DNA from 3 places in the Xanthomonas euroxanthea genome. Region 3 is predicted to be linked to each of the others. Evidence: predicted binding sites of a transcription regulator. Region 3 holds the regulator's gene; each other region holds the start of a gene.
What was found. Region 3 encodes FliA, which starts transcription of late flagellar genes. Its sites were predicted from a motif close to TAAAGTTTNNCNNNCNNNGGCCGATAA; they were not measured.
Positions count from the first base shown of each region.

Region 1: the regulator FliA is predicted to act here: its motif matches at 2,647-2,673, upstream of H7A86_RS15090 (methyl-accepting chemotaxis protein).
Region 2: the regulator FliA is predicted to act here: its motif matches at 2,677-2,703, upstream of H7A86_RS09165 (methyl-accepting chemotaxis protein).

Region 1 covers NZ_LR861803.1:3,594,039-3,598,865, forward strand. Annotated here, with positions in the region: gene H7A86_RS15075 (hypothetical protein) at 1-51, shown strand, start outside; gene H7A86_RS15080 (rRNA pseudouridine synthase) at 1,191-1,901, opposite strand; gene H7A86_RS15085 (hypothetical protein) at 2,019-2,225, shown strand; gene H7A86_RS15090 (methyl-accepting chemotaxis protein) at 2,741-4,827, shown strand, end outside.
Region 2 covers NZ_LR861803.1:2,127,148-2,131,974, forward strand. Annotated here, with positions in the region: gene alaS (alanine--tRNA ligase) at 1-1,999, shown strand, start outside; gene csrA (carbon storage regulator CsrA) at 2,138-2,350, shown strand; tRNA gene H7A86_RS09160 (tRNA-Ser) at 2,434-2,526, shown strand; gene H7A86_RS09165 (methyl-accepting chemotaxis protein) at 2,762-4,726, shown strand.
Region 3 covers NZ_LR861803.1:2,368,305-2,373,131, reverse strand. Annotated here, with positions in the region: gene flhF (flagellar biosynthesis GTPase FlhF) at 1-1,231, shown strand, start outside; gene H7A86_RS10060 (MinD/ParA family protein) at 1,218-2,102, shown strand; gene H7A86_RS10055 (RNA polymerase sigma factor FliA) at 2,099-2,866, shown strand; gene cheY (chemotaxis response regulator CheY) at 2,902-3,294, shown strand; gene H7A86_RS10045 (protein phosphatase CheZ) at 3,294-3,920, shown strand; gene H7A86_RS10040 (chemotaxis protein CheA) at 3,923-4,827, shown strand, end outside.

The sequences.
Region 1 (4,827 bases), 1.2 Mb from region 3:
ACGGTGCAGATCGACTGCGCCGGCTTCCGCTGCAGCGCAACCTTCCCCTGACCTGACATGGCTGCGCTCGGGGACGAGCGCAGCCCGACGGCTTGACGATCGTCGGGGTTGACCCGACACGCTGTCGGCGCAGTCCCGATTTACGTGCCGCACGCCCCATTTAAACTGCAGCCACCGGACGCGAGGCCTGTTGGGCCGTTCAACTCGCGAGGCGCTGAGCACGCCCCCCGCCGGAACATCGCCGGCATCGCGTGACGCGCCTGGGTCGTGGTTGGTCGTCCACCAGCGTGGATGCGCGCGCCTTTCAGGCGAAGAAGTCAGCCGTGCGCACGCACAGGCGGCTCGCTCGAGTGCGCCGTCGAACCATCTGATGCGTGTGCGACCACTGCGCCTGTGCTCCAGCGGACCTTACGAGATTCCCGAACCTGCAGCTGGATCCGTGCCGATATCCGCCTTGGCTGAGCTTGCGCGACGCCGTCGGATGCATTGGTTTGCCAGCCTCTCCCTAGCAGGTGGCTGGTCGCTGCTGTTCCTGCGCTTCCGGCTGCAGACCTGTCAGCTTGCCGCCGGCAGGCGAACACGTGCTCGGTCGCGCCTGTATTGCAGCCGCTGCGTCGGCAGGCAGATGCACGCGAGCGCGCTTGCAGCCGTCGCGCGCGCTTGCGGGGCCAGGCGACGCGGCGCGGTTGCGCGCGGCCGATGCAGCGTATTTCACGCCATCAAGCAGGCCGCTCGCTAGGCTGACGTCAGTGCAGCACTTGGCTGCGAAGATTTTCAGGAAATTCCCATGGGCGACAATTCGTTTCTGTCACCGGCCTTCATCATTCTGGTCGTCGGCGTGATTGCCGTTGTGTTCTGGCTGGTGACGCGCGCCAAGAAAAAACGCAACAAGAAGTAAGCCACGAACCAGGCGACCCCGGCATCGGGATGCGCAACGCAGCTTGCGCTCACCGCGCAATCGCAGTGCATTGCCGAGCGCGCAAGACTCGGCCGACGCGCGTCGCTATTGCCCGGCACGGTCGCTACGTTTACGTGCGGGCCTGACAGCGCATCAATGCCGCAATGGCCTGAACAACGGCGCCGGGCAGTGACACCGCCATGGTGCGGTTACGCAATGCTTGCTGCATACATGTCGGCAGCAGCGGCATGCCGCCGCATGGCAGCCACGCGCATCCAACACGTGCTGCCCGTCAGAAACGCTCGCCTGTCGGCAGATAGCGCCATTGGCCGATGGCCAGCTTGCCCAGCGACACGCGGCCCACGCGCAGGCGCCGGATGCTGACCACCTCCAGCCCGACCTCACCGCACATGTAACGCAGCTGGCCGGGTTGCACGTGCTTGATCGCAAAGCGCAGACGCTCCTCGTTCTGCCAGCTCACCTTGCACGGCGACAGGCTGCGCTGCTGATACACCAGGCCATGCGCAAGCCGCGCCATGCCATATGGGCGCAGCTCCCCGCGCACCTCCACCAGGAATTCCTGTTCGATGGAGGTGGCGTCGGCGCTGAGCCTGCGCAGGACGCGGCCGTCCTGGCTCAGTACCAGCAAACCGCTCGCCGCGTCCTCCAACGGCAGCGGCGCGTGCAGACGCAGGAAGTGCCGCTTGAGCACACGCATCTCGAGCTGGTCCAGGGCGCTGCGCGTTTCCGCAGTAGCCAGTGCCAGTGCCGCCTCGGCGCTCATGCCTGCCGGTTTGTGCAGCAGCAGCGTGGCAGGCTCGGCAGGTTCGAGCACGGCGTTTTCCGCCAGCGTCACCTGCGCCGCGGTCGCCAGGGCTTGCGGCTCTTCGACCACGACCCCGTCCACACTGACCCAGCCGCCCTCGATGTATTGCTGCGCCTCTCCACGCGAGCAGCCAAACCGCGCGGCCACGCATTTATCGAGACGGATCGGATCGGACATCGGGCGGGCTCGGCTTCAGGGGACGGCAGTGTACGTGCTGGGTCGACGGATGCGTGAGGCCGGCTTCTGCGCTGCCCGACAAAGTGGGAAACTGGGCGCTCACACAGGAGATTGCAGATGTTCATCAAGTTTGGCACCACCCGGGTCCGCCTCAACCACATCTCCGTCATCAGCGATCCCTTCAACGCAGGCGAAAACTTCGGATCGTATTGCCACTCGGTCCGGGTCGGCCTGCTCTCCGGCGAGGAAATCTTTGCACGCTTCAATACTGAAAGCGGCGCCGAGCAGCTTCATGCCGAGGTACTTGCTGCGCTGGAAGGTTGAGCGCAAGAGCCACAGTGCCGCCATGCGCGTGACGCCTCACGCGCGATGCGCGGCGCCGCTTCAGCAGCCGGCCATGCCGGCTTGCAAGGTGCACGTGGCAAGGCCCTTGCCGCATGGCATCAGAGTAGATCGCATCGCCGGAACACGCCGCTGCACCAGCACCGGCGCTTACCAAAGACAAGCGGATTGCAGGTATTGCGATACATAGCGGATGCGATCCTGTCAAAGCATCCGCTGCGCTCCAGGAGGTCGCCACATGTCGGCGAAACGTCGGAAAATCGTTCTGCGGTTGGCATGCTTCGATCCAGCGATAGACGCCACAAACACGCAGTGCATGCACGGGTGTCAGGCCGCTGCGGACGGCTGTCGGGAAATTTCTTCCGCACGATGAATTCAATCTAAGTCATTTCAGATACGTACCTTTAGCTCGTCGCGATCCGGCCGTTAGCTGGGCAAGACGCTCTGGTGGATGACCCATTCATCGAGCCCCTCAGCTGCACTACCTGGATGCGGTAATGAATACATATCTGCAACGCCTCAATGTCGGCCGTCGCCTGGGCATGGCCTTTGGCATCTTGATCCTATTGTCGGGCCTGCTTGTTGCGACCGGCCTGGTCACCATGTCCAACGCCCGTTTCGAGCTGGATACCATCGTCAACAGCAACATGGAGAAGATCCAGCTGTCCTCGGAAATGCTCGACGCCAATACCAATGTGGCGATCGGCCTGCGCGACATCGTGATGGTGTCCGGCGATGCCGCCAACCGCCGCAGCATGGAGATGATCGAAAAAAACCGTGCACGCTACAAGGAGGCGCATGACGCACTGACGGCCTTGCCGAGCAGTGCCCCTGAAAAGAACGCGCTCCAGCTGCTGCAGGAAAAGCGCGACGTGTCGGTGAAGTTCAACAACCAGATTCTCCAGTACGGCATTCACGACCAGAACCAGCAAGCGCAGGATTTGCTGCAGGGCGACGCCGCCGTCGCGATGGACGCACAGCAGGCGGCCATCCGCGCCAATGCCGAGCTGGAGCGCCGGCTCAGCAAGGAAGCCTATCAAACCGCCGTTGCCTCGATGCATCGTGGCAAGGTCATCCTGGCCAGTGGCGGCATCACCGCGCTGGCCATCAGTGCACTGCTGGCCTGGTTGATCACCCGCAGCCTGACCCAGCCGCTCAGCCAGGCCACACGCACTGCGGAGGCCATTGCAGCCGGCAACCTGCACAACGATGTGCACACCAGCGCCAACGACGAAACCGGCCGCCTGCTCAAGGCCATGGACAAGATGCAGCTGCAGCTGCGTAACCTGATCACCGCGCAAACCGACATGGCCAGGCATCACGACAACGGCCAGATCAGCTTCCGTATCGATGCGGCGGCCTTCCCGGGCGACTACGGGCGCATGGCCAACGACACCAACCTGCTGGTTGCCTCGCATGTGGCAGTGCAAACCGATCTGGCACGCATCATGGGGCGGTATGCCGTTGGCGAACTCTCCGAAGACATGCAGCCGCTGCCCGGCGAAAAGGCCGTTTTCAGCGACACCATGTCGCAGGTCAAGCTCAACCTGTCGGCGATGAATCACCAGATCAAGCATCTCGCCCAGGCCGCGGCCAATGGCGACTTCAGCGCGCGCGGCGATGCCGAGCACTTCCAGTTCGACTTCCGCATCATGGTCGAAAGCCTCAACCACCTGATGTCCACGGCCGACGGCAACCTGCAGTCGCTGTCGTCGTTGCTGCAGTCCATCGCCGCAGGCGACCTCACCGCACGCATGAGTGGCGAATTCCGCGGTGTCTTCGCACAGATGCGCGATGACGCCAACGCCACGGCCAACCAGCTGGCGCAGATCGTCGGCAACATCCAGCAATCGGCCGTGTCGATCAACTCCGCGGCCAGCGAAATCGCCGCCGGCAACCAGGACCTGTCGCAACGGACCGAACAGCAGGCGGCCAATCTCGAAGAAACCGCAGCATCAATGGAAGAACTCACCTCCACCGTCAGGCAGAATGCCGAAAGCGCACGCCAGGCCAATCAGCTGGCGATCGGCGCCGCACGCGTTGCCTCGCAAGGGGGCGAAGTGGTCGGCAAGGTCGTGGACACCATGAGCGGTATCGAGGCCTCGTCCAGGAAGATCGCCGACATCATCAGCGTCATCGACGGCATCGCCTTCCAGACCAATATCCTGGCCTTGAATGCGGCAGTGGAAGCCGCACGTGCCGGCGAACAGGGACGCGGCTTTGCCGTGGTGGCCTCGGAGGTACGCACGCTCGCGCAGCGTTCCTCCGGCGCCGCCAAGGAGATCAAGGACCTCATCGACGACTCGGTGCAACGCGTGGCCGAGGGCTCGGCATTGGTGCACAGCGCCGGCGAGACCATGGGCGAGGTAGTGGCCAGCGTGCAACGTGTCACCGACATCATGGGCGAGATTTCTGCAGCCTCCCAGGAGCAGTCGGCCGGCATCGAGCAGGTCAACCAGACCATCACGCATATGGACGAAACCACGCAGCAGAACGCCGCACTGGTGGAAGAAGCCACTGCTGCCGCGCGTGCGATGGAAGAGCAGGCGGTGCAGCTCACCGATGCGGTGGCGATCTTCAAGAT
Region 2 (4,827 bases), 240 kb from region 3:
CTTCATGCAGTTCGACCGCCAGCCCGACGGCACCCTGGTGCCGTTGCCGGCGCCGTGCGTGGACACCGGCATGGGCCTGGAGCGGCTGGCTGCGATCCTGCAGCACGTGCATACCAACTACGAGATCGATCTGTTCCAGGCCTTGATCGGCAAGGCCAGTGCGCTGACCGGGGTCGCCGATCTGGAGAACAAGTCGCTGCGGGTGATCGCCGATCACATCCGCGCCTGTTCGTTCCTGATCGTCGATGGTGTGCTGCCGTCCAACGAGGGCCGTGGTTATGTGCTGCGCCGGATCATCCGGCGTGCGCTGCGGCATGGCTGGATGCTGGGGGTGCGCCAGCCGTTCTTCAGCAAGATGGTGCCGACCCTGGTCGAGCTGATGGGCGAGGCCTATCCCGAACTGGTGGTCGCACGGGAGACCGTTACGCGGGCGCTGCTGGCCGAAGAGGAGCGCTTTGCCGAGACGCTGGACGCCGGCATGAAGATCTTCGACGAGGTTGCCGCGCGCTCGCAGGAAGTGATTCCCGGCGCCGATGCCTTCCGCCTCTTCGACACCTATGGATTTCCGGTCGATCTGACCTCCGACATTGCACGCGAGCGTGGCTTGCGCGTGGACATGGAGGGCTTCGAGTTCGCCATGGAGCGTCAGCGCGAGACCGCGCGTGCCGCCGGCAAGTTCGGCGGTGGCGTCGCATTGCCGGCCGATCTGGTCGCCACCATGTCGCCGACGGTGTTTCTGGGCTATGAAGCCTATGACGCCGATGCGCTCAAGGTGGTGGCGTTGCTCAAGCAGGGCCGCCCGGTCGAGCGCGCGCAAGCCGGCGACGAGGTCATCGTATTCACCGATCGCACGCCGTTCTACGCCGAATCCGGTGGCCAGGTCGGTGATAGCGGCCAGCTGAGCGGTGGCGATGTCTCCATCGAGATCGTCGACACCCAGAAATTTGCCGGCCAGTTCCATGGCCATGTGGGGCGCATCACCGAGGGTACGCTGGCAGTGGGCGATGTGCTGGCGGGCGGCATCGACGTGCAGCGTCGTGGCAAGACCATCCTCAACCACTCGGCCACGCATCTGCTGCATGCGGCCCTGCGCGAGGTGCTGGGCACGCATGTGCAGCAGAAGGGCTCGCTGGTGGCGCCGGACCGCTTGCGCTTCGACTTCTCGCACTTCCAGCCGATCACGCCCGAAGAGCTTGCTGTGATCGAACGCAAGGTCAACGCAGAGGTGCGCACCAACCACAGCGTCGAAGTGCACAACATGGCGATGCAGGAAGCGCTGGATTTCGGCGCGATGGCCTTGTTCGGCGAAAAGTACGGCGAGAACGTGCGCGTGCTGAAGATGGGCGGCTATTCCACCGAACTCTGCGGTGGCACGCACGTGACCCGTACCGGCGATATCGGCCTGTTCAAGATCACCTCCGAAGGCGGTGTGTCCTCGGGCGTGCGTCGCATCGAAGCGGTGACCGGGCAGGGCGCGTTGGATCATGTCGCCGATGAAGAGCGACGTATGTTCGAGGCGGCCAGCCTGCTCGGCGGCAACGCTACCGAGGTGGTCGACAAGGTGCGCGCGCTCACCGAGCGTCAGAAGCGGCTTGAGCGTGAGCTGGAGTCGCTCAAGGCCAAGCTGGCCTCCGGTGCCACTGCGGACCTGGGTTCCAGTGCCGTCGACGTGGCAGGCGTCAAGGTGGTCGCCGTGCGTCTGGAGGGTTTCGATGCCAAGGCGCTGCGCGATGCGATGGATCGTCTCAAGCAGCAACTGGGCGATTCGGTCATCGTGTTGGCAGGTGCCGCCGGTGGCAAGGTTGCGCTCGTGGCCGGTGTGAATGGCAGCCCAACTGGCAAGGTGAAGGCGGGGGAACTCCTCGGCCATATCGCCAGTCAGATTGGGGGCAAGGGCGGCGGTCGTCCGGATCTCGCCCAGGGTGGTGGCGAGGATGGTCCCGCCCTTGCGACCGCGCTCGACGGCGTGCCCTCCTGGGTCAAGCAACACTTGGGCTGAACACTTGTGCTGGTATGCCTTGCTGGTTGGCAGGGTGTCCCGCTACCATTTCCGGTCTATTCCCTTTACCTAGGGCGGGCCTTATCAATCGGCCGCCGATGCTGGTGGGAAGCCCACCGGTTCCAGGAGATTTGCAAAATGTTGATCCTCACTCGCCGGGTAGGCGAAACCTTGATGATCGGCGACTCGGTCACTGTGACCGTACTCGGCGTCAAGGGTAATCAGGTGCGCATCGGCATCACCGCACCGAAAGATGTTGCTGTACACCGCGAAGAAATCTATCAGCGGATCCAGCGTGGGGATGAGCCGGTCGCTTCCGGTGCGCATCACGGCGACGATTCTTCGAATTGATCGTCATAAAGGGTTTACGTTAGCCCCTCTTACCCGGTATTCTTCGCGGCCTGCGACGGACACCGCGGCAGGACGCAAAAACTGGAGCGATGCCCGAGCGGCTGAAGGGGCTCCCCTGCTAAGGGAGTATAGGGTCAAAAGCTCTATCGAGGGTTCGAATCCCTCTCGCTCCGCCAGTGTTTTGAACGCCCGCAAATCCATGATTTGCGGGCGTTTTCATTTGTGTCGACGTGGTGATGACGATTGCAGGCAGGGCGCCGGCGCAACGCCGGCAGCCGCACCGGCGGCAGCGTCTGAATTGCCACAAACGTGCCGTAGGCAGCGATTCAAGTAACCCGGGCATGGGTCGCTAAGGCTGTGACACCTCTTTCGGATCTCAACCCGATGCGCCTACCGCCGCTGCTTGGACGCCTGTTTTCTTCCCGGAGCCGTGGGCTGCAGCACAAGGCCGATGCCGTGGACCGGGTGATGGCGGTGATCGAGTTCGATCTGGATGGCCGCATCCTGCATGTGAACCAGAACTTCCTGTCACTGATGGGCTACCGGCTGGACGAAGTCGTCGGTCAGCATCACCGCATGTTCGTGACTCCTGGCGACCGCGACAGCGAAAGCTACCGGCAGTTCTGGCAGGCGCTGCGCCGCGGCGATTTCAACGCCGGGCAGTTCTGTCGCCTGGACAAGCATGGGCGCGAGGTATGGATCAACGCCTCCTACAACCCGTTGCTGGATCGTGCGGGCAAGGCCTATCGGGTGGTCAAGTACGCCACCGACATCACTGCGCAGGTGCGCCAGACCGCCGATTTCGAAGGCCGCATCGATGCGATCGACAAGGTCATGGCGGTCATCGAGTTTTCGCTGGACGGCACGGTGCTCGATGCCAACGAGAATTTCCTTGCGGCCATGGGCTACCGGCTCGATGAGATCCGCGGCAAGCATCACGGCATGTTCGTGGACGCGCAAACGCGTCAGTCGGCGGCCTATCGCGCGTTCTGGGACAAGCTTGGGCGCGGCGCGTTCGACGCGGGCCGCTACAAGCGCATCGGCAAGGACGGTCGGGAGGTGTGGATCCAGGCGTCCTACAATCCCGTCCTCGACGAGCACGGGCGGCCGTACAAGGTGGTCAAGTACGCCACCGATGTGACCCGTCAGGTGATCGATTCGGCCGATGCCGATGGCCGCATTCAGGCCATCGACAAGGTCATGGGCGTGATCGAGTTCGATCTGGAAGGGCGTGTGCTGACCGCCAACGACAACTTCCTGGCCATTTTGGGGTACTCCGCCGAGGAAGCGATCGGCCAGCATCACCGCATCTTCGTCGACGCAAGCTACGGCGCCTCCGAAGACTACCGGCATTTCTGGACAAAGCTGGCGCGTGGCCAGTTCGATGCGGGCCGCTACCGTCGGCTGCACAAGGATGGCAGTTCGGTATGGATCCAGGCGTCCTACAACCCGATCCTGGACGTGTCCGGGCGGCCGTACAAGGTGGTCAAGTACGCCACCGATGTCACCGACCAGGTGCGCTCTGCCGAGCGCATGGGGCAGTTGATGCAGCAGACACTGAGCATCGCGCAGAACGTGCAGCGCGAGGCACACCATATTTCGGTCAGCAACCAGGAGCTGGTGAGCCGCTCGTCCACGCAGTCGGCAGCGGTGGCGCAGACCTCGACCACCATCGACCAACTGGCAGAGACCGTCCGCACCAATTCCGACAGCGCCAATTCGGCCCAGCGCATGGCCGAAGCATCGGCCGATGTTGCGCGACGTGGCGCCACCGTCATCGCCGACATGGTCAAGACCACGGCCGGCATCCGCTCGGCGACCGATCGTATCGGCCAGATCATCGAGGTGATCGACGGCATTGCGTTCCAGACCAATATCCTGGCCTTGAATGCCGCCGTGGAAGCGGCACGTGCTGGCGAGCAGGGCCGTGGATTTGCCGTGGTGGCGACCGAGGTGCGTAGCCTGGCGCAGCGCTGCAGCGTCTCGGCGAAGGAGATCCGTGGCTTGATCGACAATGCGACAGACCAGGTGGGCGATGGTTCGCGCCTGGCCGAGCAGGCCGGTGTGGTGATGCAGGACATGGTCGGCTCGGTGCTGCGCGTCACCGCGACCGTGGAGCAGATTGCCGCTGCCAGCCAGGAGCAGGCGCGGGACATTTCCACCGCCAATACCGCGCTGCAATCGATCGGTGTGCAGGCGCGAGACCAGGCGCAGATGGTCGACGACCTGGCGCGCTCGGCGCGTGTGCTGGAAGCCGATGCCGATGCGCTGTTTGCCTTGGTCAATGGCGATGGCGAAGGTGATCGCGACACCGGGGCGGCGGCTGTGCGCAGCGAGGCCCCGATCAAGCCGCTCGCCAAGCCGCAGGCCGCGTGATCCCCGCGCAGGGATGTGCTGATGCGCGGCGGCGTCGATGCATGGCGCCATGCATGGCAGCGGCATCGCCGGTGCCTTGCAGGCTGATCGTCTGAGCACAA
Region 3 (4,827 bases):
CGTTGCGGTGTCCGCCGCACCGCGCCAGGAACACGCGTTGTCGGCGGTGCCGGAACAACTGTTCGCCGACTTCCTGACCACCGCCCCGGTGCAGCGCGCCGCCGTGCAGGCCGCCCCGGTGCAGGCGCCGACGCCGATCATGGCCGCCGCCGCCGCCCCTGTGCAGGCCGGCTACGACCAGGACGAAGACGCGCTGGCCGACGACGCCGACTTCGACCTGGACGCGCTGCCGCAGATCCTGCCGCCGGCCGCGTTGCCGCCGCTGGTGGCCGCCCCGCCGGCGCTGGCCGCGGTGCCGGCCGCCGCCGTCCCGGCGCCGCAGAACGACGAAGAACTCAAGCAGTTGCGCGGCGAGCTGGCGCTGATGCGGCAGATGATCGAGCGCGAGATGAACCGCCTCACCGACGAGCGCCTGCGCGGCTCACCGGTGCGTGCGCAGGCCCTGGAGCTGATGGACGACTATGGCTTCGACGCCGGCCTGATCCGCGATGTGGCGCTGCAGATCCCGGCCGATACCGAATTGCACCGCGGCCGCGGGCTGATGCTGGGCCTGCTGTCCAAGCGCCTGCCGGTGGCCCCGGTCGACCCGCTGGAACGCGGCGGCGTGATCGCCCTGGTCGGCCCGACCGGTGCCGGCAAGACCACCACCATCGCCAAGCTGGCGCAGCGCTTCGCCGCCCAGCACGCCCCGCGCGACGTGGCCCTGGTCACCACCGACACCCAGCGCGTCGGCGGCCGCGAGCAGCTGCACAGCTACGGCCGTCAGCTCGGCATCGCCGTGCACGAGGCCGACAGCGCCGAGAGCCTGCTGGAACTGCTCGAGCGCCTGCGCGACTACAAGCTGGTGCTGATCGACACCGCCGGCATGGGCCAGCGCGACCGCGCCCTGGCCGCCCAGCTGAACTGGCTGCGCGCCGCGCACCAGGTCACCTCGCTGCTGGTGCTGCCTGCCAACGCGCACTTTTCCGACCTCGACGAGGTCGTGCGCCGCTTCGCCCACGCCAAGCCCCAGGGCGTGGTGCTGACCAAACTTGACGAGACCGGCCGCTTCGGTAGTGCGCTGTCGGTCGTCGTCGATCACCAAATGCCCATCACCTGGGTGACTGACGGACAGCGGGTCCCCGACGACCTGCACCGCGCCAATGCCGCCAGTCTCGTTCTTCGCCTTGAAGATTTGCGGCGCGCTGCCGATAAGCCCTGTACTCCGGAGCACAACCATGCAGTCGCGTGAATACGCCAAGCTGACCAACGCCTTCCCCCTGTCGGCGACCCGTCCCGAGCCTTTGGGCCCGGTGCGCACCATTGCCGTGACCGGTGGCAAGGGCGGCGTGGGCAAAACCAACATCTCCGCCAACCTGGCCGTGGCGCTGGCCGACATGGGCAAGCGCACCCTGCTGCTGGACGCCGACCTGGGCCTGGCCAACCTGGACGTGGTGCTGGGCCTGTCGCCCAAGTACACCCTGGCCGACCTGATCGCCGGCCGCTGCACGCTGGACGAGGTGATCATCGAAGGTCCCGGCGGCGTGCTGGTGGTCCCGGCCGCCTCCGGTCGCCGCCACATGGCCGAACTGGCCCCGGCCCAGCACATCGGCCTGGTCAACGTGTTCTCCGAACTGGAACGCGACCTGGACGTGATGGTCATCGACACCGCCGCCGGCATCACCGACAGCGTGCTGACCTTCTGCCAGGCCGCCCAGGACACCGTGGTGGTGGTCTGCGACGAGCCGGCCTCGATCACCGACGCCTACGCGCTGATCAAGGTGCTCTCGCGCGAACGCGGCGTGGACCGCCTGCAGATCATCGCCAACATGGTGCGCGACCCCAACGAAGGCCGCCTGCTGTACGACAAGCTGTCGCGGGTCTGCGAAAAATTCCTCGGCGACGTGTCGCTGAACTACCTCGGCCACGTGCCGCAGGACGACTGGTTGCGCCTGTCGGTACAGCGCCAGCAACCGGTCATCAAGGCCTACCCCGCCAGTCCGTCGGCGCAGGCCATTGCAGAAATCGCTCGCCGTACCTCGCGCTGGCAGGCCCCGACCGTGTCCCGCGGCAACGTCGAATTCTTCGTCGAACGCATCATCCAACGGGGAGTGGCCGCATGAGCACCGCTACCGCAACCACGGCCACCGCGCAGTACCGTGCCGTGCAGCGCAACAACGCCAATGACATCGTCACCCAGCACGCCGACCTGGTGCGCCGCATCGCCCACCATCTGGCCGCGCGCCTGCCGGCGAGCGTGGAAGTGGACGACCTGATCCAGGCCGGCATGATCGGCCTGATCGAAGCCTCGCGCAGTTACGATTCCGAGCAGGGCGCCTCGTTCGAGACCTATGCCTCGATCCGCATCCGCGGCTCGATGATCGACGAGATCCGCCGTGGCGACTGGGTGCCGCGCTCGGTGCACCGACGCGCACGCGATGCCGCCGCGGCCGTGCGCAAGATTGAGCAGCACACCGGCCGCGCAGCCGCCGCCACCGAAGTGGCCGCCGCGATGGAGATGCCGCTGCCGGACTACCTGCGTCTGATGGAAGATGCCGCCCGCGGCCAGGTGCTGAGCCTGGAGTCGCGGATCGAGGATCACGGCGAGCTGGACACCACCGCCAAGGGTGGCCCCAATCCGCAGCAGATGATGGAGCGCGGCGAGTTCGGCCGCGAGCTGGGCAAGGCCATCGGCCAGTTGCCCGAGCGCGAGCAGCTGGTGCTGTCGCTGTACTACGAACAGGAATTGAACCTGAAAGAAATCGGCGCCGTGCTCGGTGTCAGCGAATCGCGCGTGTGCCAGATCCATGGCCAGGCGGTGGTGCGTCTGCGCGGCCGCCTCAAGGTCTTCGAACTGGCCGATGCCGGTGTCGAAATTGACGAATGATTTTTTCGCGTATTTTTTAGTGTTAGGAGCTTGATGTGAACAAGAACATGCGGATTTTGATCGTGGACGACTTCTCGACGATGCGGCGCATCGTCAAGAATCTGTTGGGCGATCTTGGCTTCACCAATACCGCAGAGGCCGAAGACGGCAACAGCGCATTGGCGGCGTTGCGGGCTGGCCCGTTCGATTTCGTGGTCACCGACTGGAACATGCCCGGCATGACCGGCATCGACCTGCTGCGCAACATCCGCGCCGACGCCAAGCTCAAGCACCTGCCGGTGATGATGGTGACCGCCGAAGCCAAGCGCGAGCAGATCATCGAAGCGGCCCAGTGCGGCGTGAACGGCTACATCATCAAGCCGTTCACCGCGCAGACGCTGGAAGAGAAGCTGGGCAAGGTGTTCGAACGTCTGGCGGCGACCGCCTGATGAACGCCACCGTGGACACCAATGCCGAACGCGCCGCGTTGATCGACCGCCTGCAGGGCGCGCTCGATGCACTGGAAAGCGGTGACGAAGCTGCGTGGAAGCGCGAGGTCGACCACCTCGCCGCCCTGCGCACGCGCCCGATGATGCAGGGCCTGAGCCGGCTTGCGCGCGAACTCGGCCAGGCGCTGGGCGAGTTGCCCACCGTGCCCGAGGAAGCCGGCGAGCTGGACGATGCGTGTTCGCGCCTGGACCACGTGGTGGAGATGACCGAGAAGGCCAGCCATCGCACGCTGGATCTGGTCGAGGAATGCCGTGAGCTGGCCAACCAGCTACGCGACGGTGGGCTCAATCAGGACCAGGGCGCGCTGATGGACAAGATGCGCCACAACCTGACCGAGCTGTCGCTGGCGCAGAGCTACCAGGACCTGAGCGGGCAGATCATCCGTCGCGTGGCCGGCATCGTCCGGCGCGTGCACGAGGGCTTCGGTGCGCTCGGCCTGCCGCCGAAGAATCCAGAGCCGAAGAAAGACGACGGCGGTCTTGCCGGTCCTGCAGTCAAGGGCCTGGACCGTCACGCGGTGTCGCAGGACGACGCCGATGACCTGCTGTCCGGATTGGGGTTGTAACCATGAGTGCTGTTCCAGACGATATTGCTGCCGATTTCATCGTCGAGGCCCAGGAAATCCTGGACCGCCTCGGCGAACAGCTGGTGTCGCTGGAACAGGCACCTGACGAAGCCGACCAGCTGAACGCGGTGTTCCGCGGCTTCCACACGCTCAAGGGCGGCGCCGGCTTTCTGGCGATCAAGCCGATGGTCGAGCTCTGCCACGCCGCCGAGGAAACCCTGGGCATGGCGCGCTCCGGCCAGGCGGTGTTGCAGGCGCATCACTTCGATGCCGCGCAGCAGTCGCTGGATTACCTGCAGGCCATGCTGGATGCAATGGGCTCGGGCGAAGCCGTGCCGCATGCACCGGCCTCGCTGATTGCGCAGTTCGATGCCAAGAGCGGCCCGCCGGCGGTCAAGGCCGCGCCCAAGGCCGCCGCCGCAGCGCCCGCACCCGACGACGCACATGGCGCCGCTGCGCCCGGCGCCAAGGCCGCGCCCAAGGCGGCGGCCAAGGGAGCCGACGCCGAGCAGACCGTGCGCGTGGACACCAAGCGCCTGGATGCCATCGTCAACCTGATCGGCGAACTGGTGCTGTCGCGCAATCGCCTCAAGACCCTGCGCACCCGCCTGCGCGACGAGGAACTCGACCGCGCGGTCAGCACGCTGGACATCGCCACCGCACGCCTGCAGACCGCGGTGATGCGCACCCGCATGCAACCGGTCAGCAAGGTGTTCTCGCGCTTTCCCAAGGTGGCCCGCGATGTCGCGCGCACCCTGTCCAAGGAAGTGGAGCTGGAGCTGATCGGCGCCGAGACGGAACTGGACCGCAACCTGGTCGAGGCCCTGGCCGACCCGCTGGTGCACCTGGTGCGCAATGCGATCGACCACGGCATCGAATCGCCGGCCCTGCGCGAAGCCACAGGCAA